Regions from separate parts of the Clostridium sp. Marseille-Q5894 genome, predicted to be linked through region 1. Evidence: riboswitches for the same ligand, from Rfam matches in the RefSeq annotation. Region 1 holds a riboswitch; the other holds the start of a gene.
What was found. Region 1 has a riboswitch for FMN ahead of OC535_RS11765 (ECF transporter S component). Riboswitches for the same ligand answer to the same signal wherever they lie in the genome.
Positions count from the first base shown of each region.

Region 2: linked by a shared signal. The riboswitch ahead of OC535_RS08795 (ECF transporter S component) and the one ahead of OC535_RS11765 (ECF transporter S component) in region 1 are both predicted to bind FMN.

Region 1 covers NZ_CAMPPT010000008.1:32,490-39,570, forward strand. The annotation lists gene OC535_RS11745 (PhoH family protein) at 1-139, shown strand, start outside; gene OC535_RS11750 (response regulator transcription factor) at 132-806, shown strand; gene OC535_RS11755 (sensor histidine kinase) at 799-2,025, shown strand; gene OC535_RS11760 (S1C family serine protease) at 2,124-3,842, shown strand; FMN riboswitch at 3,918-4,030, shown strand; gene OC535_RS11765 (ECF transporter S component) at 4,108-4,752, shown strand; gene OC535_RS11770 (methylglyoxal synthase) at 4,754-5,113, shown strand; gene OC535_RS11775 (ferredoxin) at 5,154-5,330, opposite strand; gene OC535_RS11780 (hypothetical protein) at 5,451-6,332, shown strand; gene cmk ((d)CMP kinase) at 6,377-7,045, shown strand; gene der (ribosome biogenesis GTPase Der) at 7,047-7,081, shown strand, end outside.
Region 2 covers NZ_CAMPPT010000005.1:47,180-54,260, forward strand. The annotation lists gene OC535_RS08775 (sodium-dependent transporter) at 1-172, shown strand, start outside; gene OC535_RS08780 (spore maturation protein B) at 267-776, opposite strand; gene OC535_RS08785 (hypothetical protein) at 769-1,341, opposite strand; gene OC535_RS08790 (D-alanyl-D-alanine carboxypeptidase family protein) at 1,334-2,350, opposite strand; FMN riboswitch at 2,804-2,928, shown strand; gene OC535_RS08795 (ECF transporter S component) at 2,988-3,587, shown strand; gene OC535_RS08800 (pyridoxamine 5'-phosphate oxidase family protein) at 3,600-4,055, shown strand; gene OC535_RS08805 (4Fe-4S dicluster domain-containing protein) at 4,092-5,615, opposite strand; gene OC535_RS08810 (pseudouridine synthase) at 5,772-6,497, shown strand; gene OC535_RS08815 (hypothetical protein) at 6,565-6,801, shown strand; gene OC535_RS08820 (GNAT family N-acetyltransferase) at 7,076-7,081, shown strand, end outside.

The sequences.
Region 1 (7,081 bases):
TGAATCGGGGTTAGTAAAAGCATTAAAAATTTTAAAAGATGTTAAAGGAATTTCATTTGTTCATTTAACAGCGATGGATGTAGTAAGACATCCTGTTGTTCAAAGAATTATTGAAAGGTATGAAGGGAAAGATGAATAAAATATTAATTATTGAAGATGATATATCTATTAATAAAATATTAAGTCATGAATTAAAAAATAAAGACTATCAGGTAGATAGTCTTTATGATGGTAAAGATGCGTGTCAAAAAATTCTTTCTAATGATTATGATTTGATTTTGGTGGATTGGATGCTACCGTATAAAGATGGGATAAAAATCATTAAAGAATGTCGTGATAGCGGCTATATCAAACCAATGATTCTGCTTACTGCTAGAAGTGATCAAGATGATATAATTTTGGGACTTGAATCGGGTGCTGATGATTATTTGACGAAACCTTTTCAAGCTAATATTTTAATTGCCAGAATAGAAGCCCATTTACGTCGTTATCATAAACATTTTAAAGGAATTTTAAAATATTTGGATATAAAAATGGATCTAACTAAGCATGAGGTTTATGTTGGTGAAAATAAAATAAATCTTACTAAAGTAGAATATGATCTATTACAGATGTTTTTGGATAATAAAGAAGAAGTTTTGTCACGGCAGGAGTTATTAATGAAAATTTGGAATTTTAACTATGATGGTGATACTAGATTAGTTGATATTCATGTTTTTAAATTGAAATCTAAATTAAAAGAAAGTCAAGCTTGTTTTCAATCTGTAAGAGGAGTTGGTTATAAACTGGTGAAAAAAGATGAATAAAAATTATCAAAAAGTTATTTTTTCATTTATTGTTGTTTGTATCTTATTGATATGGAATATTAGCTATGCATTTATTTATTTAGCTGGTTTTACATTGGTAGTGTTGTATATTATTTATGATACAAATTCAACATATTTACATCAAATCGATTTTTATTGTCGTGAAAAGGAAAATGAGATAAGAGAAGTTGAAGGAGAAAAAGATTTTAATCATAAAATACTTAATTCATTAATTAAAACAATGAATTTACCAATGATTTTTATTAATAAAGAAGGAACTATAATTTTTACAAATCAAAGTTTTAGAGAAGCATTTAATATAAAACATTTGCGAGGGAAATATTATAAAGATATTTTTAAGGGACAGTTATTAAGTGTTGTTGATCAAAGTTATATCTTTGAACGTAAGTTTTCAACTGTTATAACGATTGATGAGCGCTATTATCAAATTGAAACGACACCAGTATTTAGAAATGATATTGTTTTTGATGGCAGTATTATTTTGTTTACAGATGTTTCTCAAGTTAAAGAAATCGAAAAAATGCAAAAACAATTCTTTTCTGACATTTCTCATGAATTAAAGACACCAATGAGTGCGATTATTGGTAGTGTTGAGATCTTAAAAAAGGAAGGAATTCAAAATAAAGAAACTTTTGATGAATTTATGGGTATACTTTTAAAGGAAAGTTATCGCATGCAAAATATTATTGAAGATATTTTGGAACTTTCACGTTTAGAACAGCCTCGAGTAGTTTTATCACCAAAATTAATTGATGTAAATTTATTAATAAAAGATACAGTAGAATTATTTGAACCGCTTGCTAAAGATAAACAGTTGTCATTGATTTATCAAACTAAAATATCTCATGATCTGATGTTGGATGATACTATAATTAAAACAGTTCTTAATAATTTGGTTTCTAATGCAATAAAGTATTCTAATTCTGGTGTTATTTCAATAAAAGCGTATGATGATGATCAAAATTTAATGATCAAAGTACAGGATGAAGGAATTGGAATTTCTAAAACAGATATACCTTTGATTTTTGATCGTTTCTTTCAAGTTGATCGATCTAGAAGCAAAAAACTTGGAACAGGATTAGGATTAAGTATTGTAAAAAGAATGGTAGAACTAAATAATGGTACGATCGAAGTAGAAAGTGAGCTAGGAATTGGTTCAACATTTTCAATAACTTTGCCGATTTTAGAGACAAAATAAAGATCCTTTACAAGTAAACCGTTTTTTCACACAATATAAAAATAATTTGAACAAATTATTTATTTATGATGGTTTTGTAAAGTAAAGGAGTGTTCAAGATGGAAGATAAAAATCGTACAAATGAATTAATAGATGAAAAAGAAACAGTTGAAGATAGACCGCTAGAATCTAAAGAAACTCAAGAGGCAATGTCTAATTTAGAAGCTGAAAAGACTTCAACAAAAGAGGAAGTAACTAAAGAAAACGAAAGCCAAGAAGAAGTGTCAAATTTAGAAGCTTCAATAAAAGAAGGTGTAACTGAAAATGATATATCAAAAGGAAGTGAATCACCGGAAGTAACATCAGACTTTAAATTAGAAGAAGTAACTAAAGAAGATGTATTGAAAGAAAATGAAACTCAAGAAGTAGCGTCTAATTTAGAAGGTAATGAAGCTTCAATAAAAGAAGATATGATTGAAAATGATATATCAAAAGAAAGTGAATCATCGGAAGTAATATCTAACTTTAAATCAGAAGAAACTTTAGGGGAAGTAACTAAAGAAGATACATCGAAAGGATATGAAACTCAAAAAGTGATTGATGAAAATGTCTCACATGAAGCGGCATCTAACTATGGATCAGATAAAGTGATTGATGATAAAATTGAAATGCCAAATTCATCATCTGGTCCTGAGCCAATGAAAACAAGAATAGAAAAAAATAAAGATAGAATTACTAAATCTAATAATTTTAAATTATTCCAAATAGTTTTAGTAATCTTAGTTGTAGTTTCATTAGGCGTTAATGTCTTTATGTTTACACAATTGAATAATGGTAGTTCAAATGTTTTATCAGGTAGCGGAGCAAAAGTTGAGCAAGTTAATTATGATGTTAAGAGCTCTACAAGTGATGTTATTGATAAAGTCAGTGATAGTGTTGTCGGAGTATTAGTTTATTCAAATGGAACTGCTAGTGGTAGCGGAAGTGGTGTAGTATATCGCGTTAATGGTAAAGAAGCTTATATTATCACTAATGCTCATGTTGTCGATGGCTCAAGTGAAGTCCAAGTTGTTTTTTCTAACCAAGAATCAGTTTCTGCAACTGTTTTAGGTAGTGATAGTTATAGTGATATTGCAGTCTTAAAATTAACAGCTGATTTTGATTTGAGTGCAATTAAATGTGGTGATTCAAGTTTATTAGATAAAGGAGAAACAGTTTTAGCAATTGGTAGTCCATTAGGAATTGAATATGCTGGTACTGTTACTCAAGGTATTGTTAGTGGAACAGATCGTACAGTGTCTGTAGATTTAAATGATGATGGTCAAGATGATTGGGATATGAACGTTATTCAAACTGACGCTGCTATTAATCCAGGTAATAGTGGTGGAGCTTTAGTCAACATGGCTGGAGAATTAGTCGGAATTACTTCAATGAAATTATCTGATACATCAGTTGAAGGAATGGGATTTGCTTTACCTATTAATGATGTAATTAAAAGTGTTGAACAAATTATTGAAAACGGAAAAGTTACAAGACCACAATTTGGAATTTCTGGTGTTTCTTTATCTGGATATTCTAGTTATCAATTACGTTACTATCGTATCAATACAGATTTAACAGATGGTATTTACGTTGTTAAAGTAAGTAGTGGTGGAGCAGCTAGTCAAGCTGGTATTCAAGAAGGCGATATTATCGTTGAATTTGATGGTGAAAAAATTACTACTTATAAGAGTTTCTTAACTGCATTATATGCAAAAGAACCAGGTGATAAAGTTTCTGTAGTAATTAATCGTAATGGTAGTGAAAAAACAGTTCAAGTAACTTTAGGAGAACAATAATTTATTAGGTGCTGGTAAAAACAGCACCTTTTTGTTGTAAATGAAAGATAAATATGATATATTTCTAAAAGAAAAGAAAGTCTTCAGGGCAGGGTGTGATTCCCGACCGGCGGTATAGTCCGCGAGCGCAAGCTGAGTAGGTGAAATTCCTACACCGACAGTAAAGTCTGGATGGAAGAATGACATTTATTAGTTAATGATATATGTACTTTTGTCATGGAGATTAGTATTTTCATGATATTTTTTTATTTAAGGAGAGATTATTATGGAAATTACTAAGACAAGAAAATTAGTTTTATCAGCTGCTTTGGCTGCTTTAGGAATGATATTGGGATTATTGGAAATTCCATATCCTTTTGCGCCATGGCTGAATTTGGATTTATCAGAGGTTGTCGTGATCATGGCAATTTCAATGCTGGGCTTTAAATCGGCGTTATTTGTTTGTGTTTGTAAATTTTTAGTTTCAATATTATTTAAAGGACCAGTTGGTCCAATTGCAATTGGTCAAATTACAGCATTGATTGCTTCTTTGACGATTTGTTGTGTTTATTATTTTTTATCACAAAATTTAAAATTAAAGAAAGAATGGCTGGCATATATTATAAATATGTTTATAACGATGTTAATATTTGCAATTGTTTTGTTTATATTAAACTATTTATTTGTAACACCAACATATTTAATGCAAAAACCGACATGGTATAGTGAATTACCTTTTGCATTAGATATAAATTCTTTTAATCAGCAGTATGGAACCAATATCTCTATACCTGGGTTTTTAAATTTTTTATCTCCTTATGGACAAGCGATTTTTATAATTTATTTCCCATTTAACTTTATTAAAGGAGTTATTAGTGCTATTGTTTATTATGTAGTAAGACCGATAGAATCTAAATTCAAGGAGGGATAAGATGAATATTGCTTTGATAGCACATGATCAAAAGAAAACAGAATTGATCGATTTTGTTAAAGAAAATGAAAAATTGTTTGCAAAACATAATTTATATGGTACCGGGACAACTGGTAAAAAGATTATGGAAAATACCGATTTACAAGTAACACGTTTTTTATCAGGACCATATGGTGGCGATCAGCAGATTGGAAACTTAATTGCTTTAGGCCAAATGGATATGGTTTTCTTCTTCCGTGATCCACTTACAGCGCAACCCCATGAACCTGATATAAATGCTTTGATGAGATTATGTGATGTGCACTATATTCCATTAGCCTCAAATAAAGCAACAGCGTTAATGTTATTAAAGTCTTTATAAGATATAAAAAAACCAATCAAAACGATTGGTTTTTAATAAATTATTCAACTTCGATTGCTTCAACAGGGCAGCTTTCAGCAGCTTCTTTAGCTCCGTCAGTGTTATCTTCGCTAACTACAACTGCTAAACCTTCATCACCTAATTCAAAAACATCAGGTGCAACAGCTGTACAAGCCCCACAACCAATACAAGAATCATTTACTGTAATTTTAGCCATTATAAATTCCTCCTTTTTTGTACTCTCATATTATAGCCTAAATTAAATATATTTTCCATTATTTTATAAAGGAATTACCTAAAAAGTATGCTATAATGTTCGTTGAAAGGGTGATTAAGAGTGGTTAATTCACGAATTGATAAATATCGTAATTTAAGAAGTGGTTTGAAAGATGAAGCAGGAATAACTCGCGATAGTATGAATGATGTAATTGACGCGGTGATAGATACTGATGAAGAAGATGAATTTTTAACATCTGTCAATCGACTTTTTGGAAATAAAGATGAAAAAAAAGAAATCGAAGATACACTAACAGAAGCTAAAACATTTGAACAGATGCGCCAAGAAAGCAGTGAAGAAATCAATCGAGCGTTGCGCAGTGCTAAAGCTGGTGTTGGAAAAGAAGCACAATACAATACAAGGATGGATATTTTAAATAAAATTAGAGAACCAGAAAAACAAGTAGTTCGAATTGATAAGTTTGACAATGTTGCCACCTCTCAATTTTCTAAAGGATATTTTGTAAATCCTGATAAAGAAGCTGAGAGTTTAGAAAACACGGAACAGCCAGAAGATAAAGAAGCTAAAAAGAAGATGACTTTGATGGAGCGTTTAGCAAGCATGTCACCGGCTGAAGATGCCAAAAAAGCAAAGATCATCTTAGAAGAAGAGACAAATGTTTTTGAAGATGAGCCAAATGAGGATGATGTGCCTGAACAAACTGCTTCTTTAGAAGATATGTTACGCCAAATCAAGGAAAAAGATCAGCGTGAAGTAGAAAAAGCTTTACAGCAAAAAGAAAAAGATGACAATATAAAAACGATTAAAAATGAAACGGTTGTCCAAACTGAAAGTAAAGAAAAAGATGATGGGAGCCGTGTTGAAGTGGTCGAGAAAAAGAAAAATGATCGTATTGTTAATGTTTTAAATTATGTAATTATATTTTTAGTTATTGTATTTATTTGTTTATGTGGTATGATAGGATACCAGTTATTCTTTTAAACTAAGGTTCACCTTAGTTTTTTTCAAGAAAGAGGGAGGATAATATGAAGAAGATTTCAATTGCAATTGATGGACCAAGTGCTGCTGGTAAAAGCAGTATCGCTAAAATTGTTGCGAAAAAATTAGATTATGTATATATTGATACAGGAGCGATGTATCGCTGTGTTGGTTATTATTGTTTACAAAACAATATTGATCTAGGTGATGAACAAGCTGTATCTGAAGTCTTAAAAGATATTAAGATTACAATGGATAGTGAAAACCGAGTTTATTTAAATGATTGTGATGTTAGTAGTGAAATTCGTCAAGATAAAGTGTCGATGTCAGCAAGTAAAGTTTCAAGTTATCAGGATGTTAGAGAATTTTTAGTTAAGCAGCAGCGTCAAATGGCTAAGGCTGGTGGTGTAATCTTAGACGGTCGTGATATTGGAACTGTTGTTTTGCCTGATGCTGAGCTTAAAATATATCAAAGTGCTAGTGTGGAAACCCGAGCTATGCGTCGTTATTTAGAAAATAAACAGCGGGGGCTACCTGCTGATTTAGAAACTATAAAAAATGATATTGAACAACGAGATTATCAAGATATGAATCGTAAAATCTCGCCATTAAAAAAAGCTGATGATGCCATTGTTTTAGATACTTCAGATTTAAGGATTGAAGAAGTAGTCGATGAAGTATTAAAATTAGTTAAACAAAAGGAAAGTGAGGGATAAGATGGCTGGAGTAGTTGCAATCGTAGGGAGAGCAAA
Region 2 (7,081 bases), on a different contig from region 1:
GATTTTTTGTACTTATAGATATGGCTGGGGATTTGATAATTTTATTAAAGAGGCTAATACGGGAAGAGGGATCAAGTTTCCTAAATGGACAAAAGCTTATTTGAAATATGTTTTACCATGTGTGATTATTTTTATTTTTATTCAAGGTTATTATACGTTCTTTATTAAGTGATAATATTTTTGATCAAGATTAGATAAAACCAGAAGCAAAAAATGATTTTGTTTCTGGTATTTTTTATAGTTGATAAAAAGGAATAATATTTGGATCAATTAATAAATAACAAAAAGCTAATAATAGCCAGCAGACAAGCAATGATATCTAACCATAATCCTAATTTTAGGGCATAGCGGTTATTTTGTAATTTAATACTGCCAAAATATAATGTGACAACATAAAAAGTTGTATCACTACCTGTTTGAATGATTGAGGCAAGTATACTATAAGGATGATCAACACCATATTTTAAAAAGACATTATTTAAGACACTAAGTGATCCATTAGATGAAAATGGTCTAATGATCATCATCATAAAAATATCTATGGGGATATTTATAGTTTTAAAAATACTTTTAAAAACGATTTCTAAGATATTGATAATGCCACAGTTTTGAAAACAAGTCACCCATAAGATAAATGCCATCATAGTTGGAAATAAAGTAATTAATAATTTACTCCCCTCTTTTACACCATCGATAAATTCATTAAAAATATCAACTTTTTTAAAACAAGCTTCTATTAAAGCAATTAAAATTATAATTAAAATAATACTATCCATAATGTTCAATCACCTTACTAGCAATGATTCCTACAACTGTAATAATAAAACCAATTATAAGACTATAACTAAAAAAACCTAAAATATCATGACTGCCGTAACTTTGTCTTAAGGTCATCATCGTAGTAGGAATTATTGATAATCCTGTTGTATTGATGATTACTAACAACATCATTTCTTTACAAGGAACCTTAGGATCAGTTTGATATTTAGTTAAAGATTTCATTGCTTTAAGACCACTAATTGATGCTAAAGAACCAACCCCTAATAAGTTAGCAATAAAATTAGTAGATAAATATAGATATATTTGTTGATCTTCAACAGCTTTACCATAAACTAATTTTAAGATGGGTTTTAAGATAAATGATAATTGCTTTATTAAACCAGAAGCTTTGATAATATTTAAAAAACCATTCCATAAACATGCGGATAAAACTAAAATTTTAATTAATTCAAAAACTTGATTAGGAGACTCTAATATTGCTTTAAACATATCATTTTGATGATTAGTTGCAAAGGCTGTTAAAACAAAGAAAACTAAGCCAAATTTAAAGACTTTAGCCATAAAATAAATCCTTTAAAATCATTTTAAAACCAAGAAAAAAGTTATATGGAACTACTTTTTGTTTACTAACAGGCTGGTTATTTAATGAAACAACTATTTGATCATCAACAAATGAAACATCTACTTTATCTGTAGGTTTTTTATTCACACATATATCAAAATCTAAATAATACTGCTGTTGTTTAAATTCCACGATTCCCTTAGAAAAGACTTTAGTTTCTTTCAATAATTCATAACATTCCTCATATTTATTTTGATGAAACTCAAAATCATTACCACAATTAAAAGTCACAATAATTAAATCTAGATCATCTTTACGTGCCATCGTAATCAAAGTACGTTTAGCTTTTTTAGTAAAACCAGTTTTTCCTCCGATACAATACTTATAATTAGTTAATAACTTATTTTTATTATGCCAGGTTCCATTACCATCTTCCCTTGTATATTCCTTAGTACCAACGATTTCATTAAATATAGGATTTTGATGACAGTAGGCCATTAATTTGGCCATATCATAAACAGTAGATTGATTACCATTATCTTCTTCATCCAGACCAGTAGGATTAGAAAAAGTTGTGCTATGAAGCTCTAATTCTTTAGCTTTATCATTCATCATATCAACAAACTTAGGAATATCTTTAGCTACTGCTTTTGCAATCATAACAGCTGCATCATTTCCGCTTCTTAACATCAAACCATATAGAAGATCACGTAAACTAATTTTATCGCCTATATGTATATAGATTCCACTTCCCCAAGCTTTGTTGATAGTATCATCAACAGTTATAATAGTATCAAGTTTCATATTTTCAATAGCAATTATACATGTCATGATTTTAGATATTGAGGCTACACTTTGAATATATTCTTCATTACTACCTTCAATTACAATTTGATTACTTGCTTCCATAACTATATAACTCTTGCCTTGAAAAGGAACAGTTTTAACACTATCTAGCGGCATGAAGGTTAAAGAAATAATTAGGCCAATCATTTTTATATAGTTCATTTTAATCACCCCTATAAATCTATGCATAAATTATAAAGTTTAGAAGGAAATTTAAGTAAAATATATTTGCTTTTATATTTTTTGAGTTTTACTATTAAAAAATAGAGCAAAACTTTTATATGATGAATAATATCTTTTTTCATTAACATAATAGCTCACTTGAATCATAGTTATTTTTTAGTTTAGATTTCTGATTGAATGCAGTAATGATCATCTAATTCTTTTTTGTTGTTAATGTGGTAATAGATCTAGGTAAAAATGTTGAAATAAATTTTTGATTTTTCCTGCGTTTTGATAATTTAATATTAATTGTTTTATCATGATGTTAAATATTTACGAATGCTTATTATTAAAAATAAATTTATATTTCTTAGAAGAAAAAGTAATTGCTTTTATATATAAAGAGGTGTAGAATGATGTCAATAGATAATGTTTCTATCATCCAAAATTTAATAAAGTCTTTGTGGCAGGGTGAAAGTCCCTACCGATGGTTATAGTCCATGACCCATATCATTGATATGGCTGAGTTAGTGAAATTCTAACACCGACGGTTAAAGTCCGGATGAGAAAAGACATTTTCTAGAATTCTACCTGAAGACTTTTATTGTTTTCAGGTTTTTATTTTAGGAGGAAGAAAATGAAAAACGAAAAAACAAAAAAGTTAGTATTGATTGCAGTTCTTGGTGCTTTATCAGCAGTTTTAATGGTATTTAGGTTTCCATTACCATTTATGCCGCCTTTTCTAAGTTTTGATTTTGCTGGTGTTCCAGAATTGATCGGGGCATTTACATTAGGGCCTATAGCAGCGATTTTGATCGTTATCGTTAGAATATTGTTACAGCTTGTTTTGTCAGGTACCAATTCAATGTTTACTGGGGAATTGCAGGGGCTGATGTTAAGTATTGCTCTTGTTTTACCGGCAGCCATAATTTATAAACATAATAAAACAAAGCAAGGTGCATTAAAGGGGATGTTAGTAGGAGCATTAACGAATATTATAGTTGCAGTTTTTACTAATCTTGTAATTATTATTCCATTTTACGTAGCATTATATGGTATGAATATGGATATGATCATTGATATGTGCAAAGCGGTCAATCCGTATGTTGATAGTACATTTAAATTAGTTATTTTAGGAATCGTACCTTTTAATCTTATTAAAAATGCAGTAGTGTGTTTTATTACATTTATAATTTATAAAAAAATTAGTTCAGTCATTAAAAATTATATTAAATAGGGAGGAAAAGAGATGGAGTTTAATGAAGGAAAAGCATTGTTGTTTAAAAAACTTGGAGATTGGAAGATCATGGCACTTGCTTCTAGTGTAAATGATTATGTAATGGTTAGAAATGTAAGTTGTTTATTTTATGATGATAAGATTTATTTTAAAACAGATAAGAATTTTAGAAAAACGCAGCAATTATTTAAAAATCCTCAAGTAGCTTTATGTACGGGCGGTGTTCAAGTAGAAGGACTAGCTAAAAATCTAGGTTTAGTTGTTGAAGAACCAGGGCGTAAATTTGAAAAATTATATAAAAAATATTTATGGCAAAGCTATAATGCTTATAGCCATGAAGATAGTGAAATATTGATTGAAGTAACGCCTAAGTTTGTCGAAATCTGGGATGAAGATGAAAATCGATATGCTTTTCAAACATTTATTGATTTTGATAAACAAACAGTAGAAATAAAAAAATATGATTAAAAAATACGCAATCTAATTGATTGCGCATTTTTAATATCATTTGTACTTTTCAATTAATAAATCTAAATATTCTTTATATTTAGAATCATTAGCATTTAATTTATCAGAAGTACTAGTGTATTTTTTAACTGCCATCGTTGCACGATTGATTGGAAGAAGAGTTCCAGCTCCAGCGACACATCCCCCTGGACAAGCCATCCCTTCAAGAAGGTAACCATCGTATTTTCCTTTTTTAGCAAGATTCAACATTTTTTTACAGTTTTCTAAGCCTTCTGCAGATTCTACTAATACCTCACGTTCAGGGTCTTTAGCTTTAATACAGTTAACAACAGCTTTAGCTACACCACCGCTTATGGCAAAACCGCGACCATCACTGCTAGCTTGGGTAAACGGATCATCTTCGTTAGGCTGTAAAGATGCAAAATCAATTCCTTTAGCTTCAAACATTGCTCCTATTTCTTCAAAAGTTAAAACAAAATCAACTTCACTACGAACTGATTTTCTAGAAGCTTCCAACTTTTTAGCGGCACAAGGACCAATAAAAACAACTCTGCTGTTAGGATGCTTTTCCTTGATTAAACGTGCCGTCAATACCATTGGGGTAAGAGCCATCGAAATATACGATTTAAATTCTGGGAATTCTTTCTTGGCCATCATTGACCATGAAGGACAGCAGGAAGTAGCCATAAAAGGCTGTTTATCTGGTACCTTTTCTAAGAAATCCTTAGCTTCATCGATGGTACATAGATCTGCACCGATGGCAACTTCGACAACATCTTTAAAACCAAGTTCCTGCATTGCTTTTTTTAGGATCTCTGGGGTTACTTTAGCTCCGAATTGTCCAATAAAAGCTGGGGCAACGGCAGCGATGATTTCATCACCTTCTTTTATTGCTTGAATCAGTTGAAAGATTTGACTTTTGTCAGCAATTGCACCAAATGGACAACTAACTAAACACATTCCACAAGAAACGCATTTATCGTAATTGATATGGGCATTACCATATTCATCAGATTCAATCGCATTCATCCCGCAGGCTTTGGCACAAGGACGTTCTTTTTTTAAAATAGCATCATAAGGACAGACGTTTTTGCACAAGCCGCATTTGATACATTTGTCCTGATCGATATAAGCTTTCCCTTCTTTAAAGCTTATTGCTTTTTTAGGACAAATTTCCATGCAGGGGTGAGCCAAACAAGCTTGACATCCATTGCTTACCTCAAATTTTTTTTCAGCACATTTATTACAGGCAAATTTAATGATGTTAATAAGTGGTGGTTCATAATATTTATCGGCAATAATGCTATCTTCAATACCTTTAGAAATCGGAGCCGGCTTATCGATCGGACGTAATGATAACCCCATTGTTAGACGGAGACGTTCACCGACGATTGCCCGTTCTAAAAAGATACTATCACGATAAGTTGCAATTTCGCCAGGGATTATTTTATAGGGCAGATCTTCAATCCGACTATAATCATTACCTTCATAAGCGAGTTTTGCAACTTCGACGAAAACTTTTCGTCGAATCTTAGTTAATGATGAATAAATTCCTCTCATAATATTTCCTCCAAGTCTTTTATAATTATATTTTATCGTAAAAAAATTTTTTGTTAAAGAGATATCCGATTATTTAATAAATATTAAAAATTAGTTTCTGATATTATTGCTTTTAATTTACATTTCAGTATAATGTATACGAAGTAGGTGAGAAACATGGAAAGATTGCAAAAAGTAATTGCTGCCAGCGGTTATACGTCGCGAAGAAAAGCTGAAGATTTAATTGTTCAAGGTAAAGTTAAAGTAAATGGCCAAGTAGTTGATGAGTTAGGAACTAAAGTAAAAAAAGGAGATTTTATCACTGTTGATGGTAAACCGATAGTAGGGGAAAATAAAGTATATTATGTATTTTATAAACCTAAAGGATGTGTTTGTACTTTAGATGATGAGTTCGATCGACCAATTATTACAGATTATTTTACAGATGTAAAAGAAAGAATATATCCAGTAGGACGATTAGATTTTGATACTACTGGTTTGATTATCATGTCTAATGATGGAGAGTTTGCAAATATGATCATGCATCCACGCTCACATTTGGAAAAAATCTATGAAGTTTCTATTAAGGGATTGATTACCGGTTCAACACTAAATAAATTGGAAAAAGGAGTTTATTTAGAGGGAGTAAAAACATTGCCTTGTAAAATCAAAGTTGTTGGTAAAGATATTGAACATAAGACGACAATGTTAAAAATAAAGCTGGTAGAAGGTAAAAATCGTCAAGTAAAAAAGATGTTTGAAAGTGTCGGACATCCAGTTAAAAGATTGCATCGTGTTAGTATAGGTTGTGTGAATTTAAAAGGATTGACACCAGGAAAATATCGAATTTTAAAACCTCAGGAAGTTAAAGATTTAAAAAAATTAGTTAATACAGTTAAGTAGCAGGACATGTCTTTATTTGACAATAATTTTAGTTTTATTAGTGCATACTGTATGATGGGTGATGAAAATGAGAATACAGATAGTTGAACCACAAAATACGAATGAATGTGGTATATGTAAAGCACAAGGAGATTGGATCAAAAAGATAAATGTTCGTAATATTCCAGGTATATATTGCTTAAAATGTAATACTTTAACGATGTTTGATAAAATGCCTTCAAAATATGTTTATCGAGCATTTAAAAAAGAGACTGATAATATTAGAATGGAGTATTTGGCTAAGCAAAATGATAAAGTTAAATAAACAAATTTGTTGACTTTAGTCAATAAATGAGTAGAATTAAAAGAGTAAATAAGATGCGATGATTTAGGATATGTCTAGATAGTGCTTTGATTTAGAGAAAAGACGGTTGGTGCAAGTCTTGATGAGGCTATTTAGGTACTCCCTGATATGCAACACTCGAAAGAGAATGTCGGTAGCGCGTTATAGCTTTGAGGTTATTTAATAACAAATTAAGGTGGTACCACGATACTCTCGTCCTTTGGATGAGAGTTTTTTATTTAAAAGGAGGGATGGCATGGCT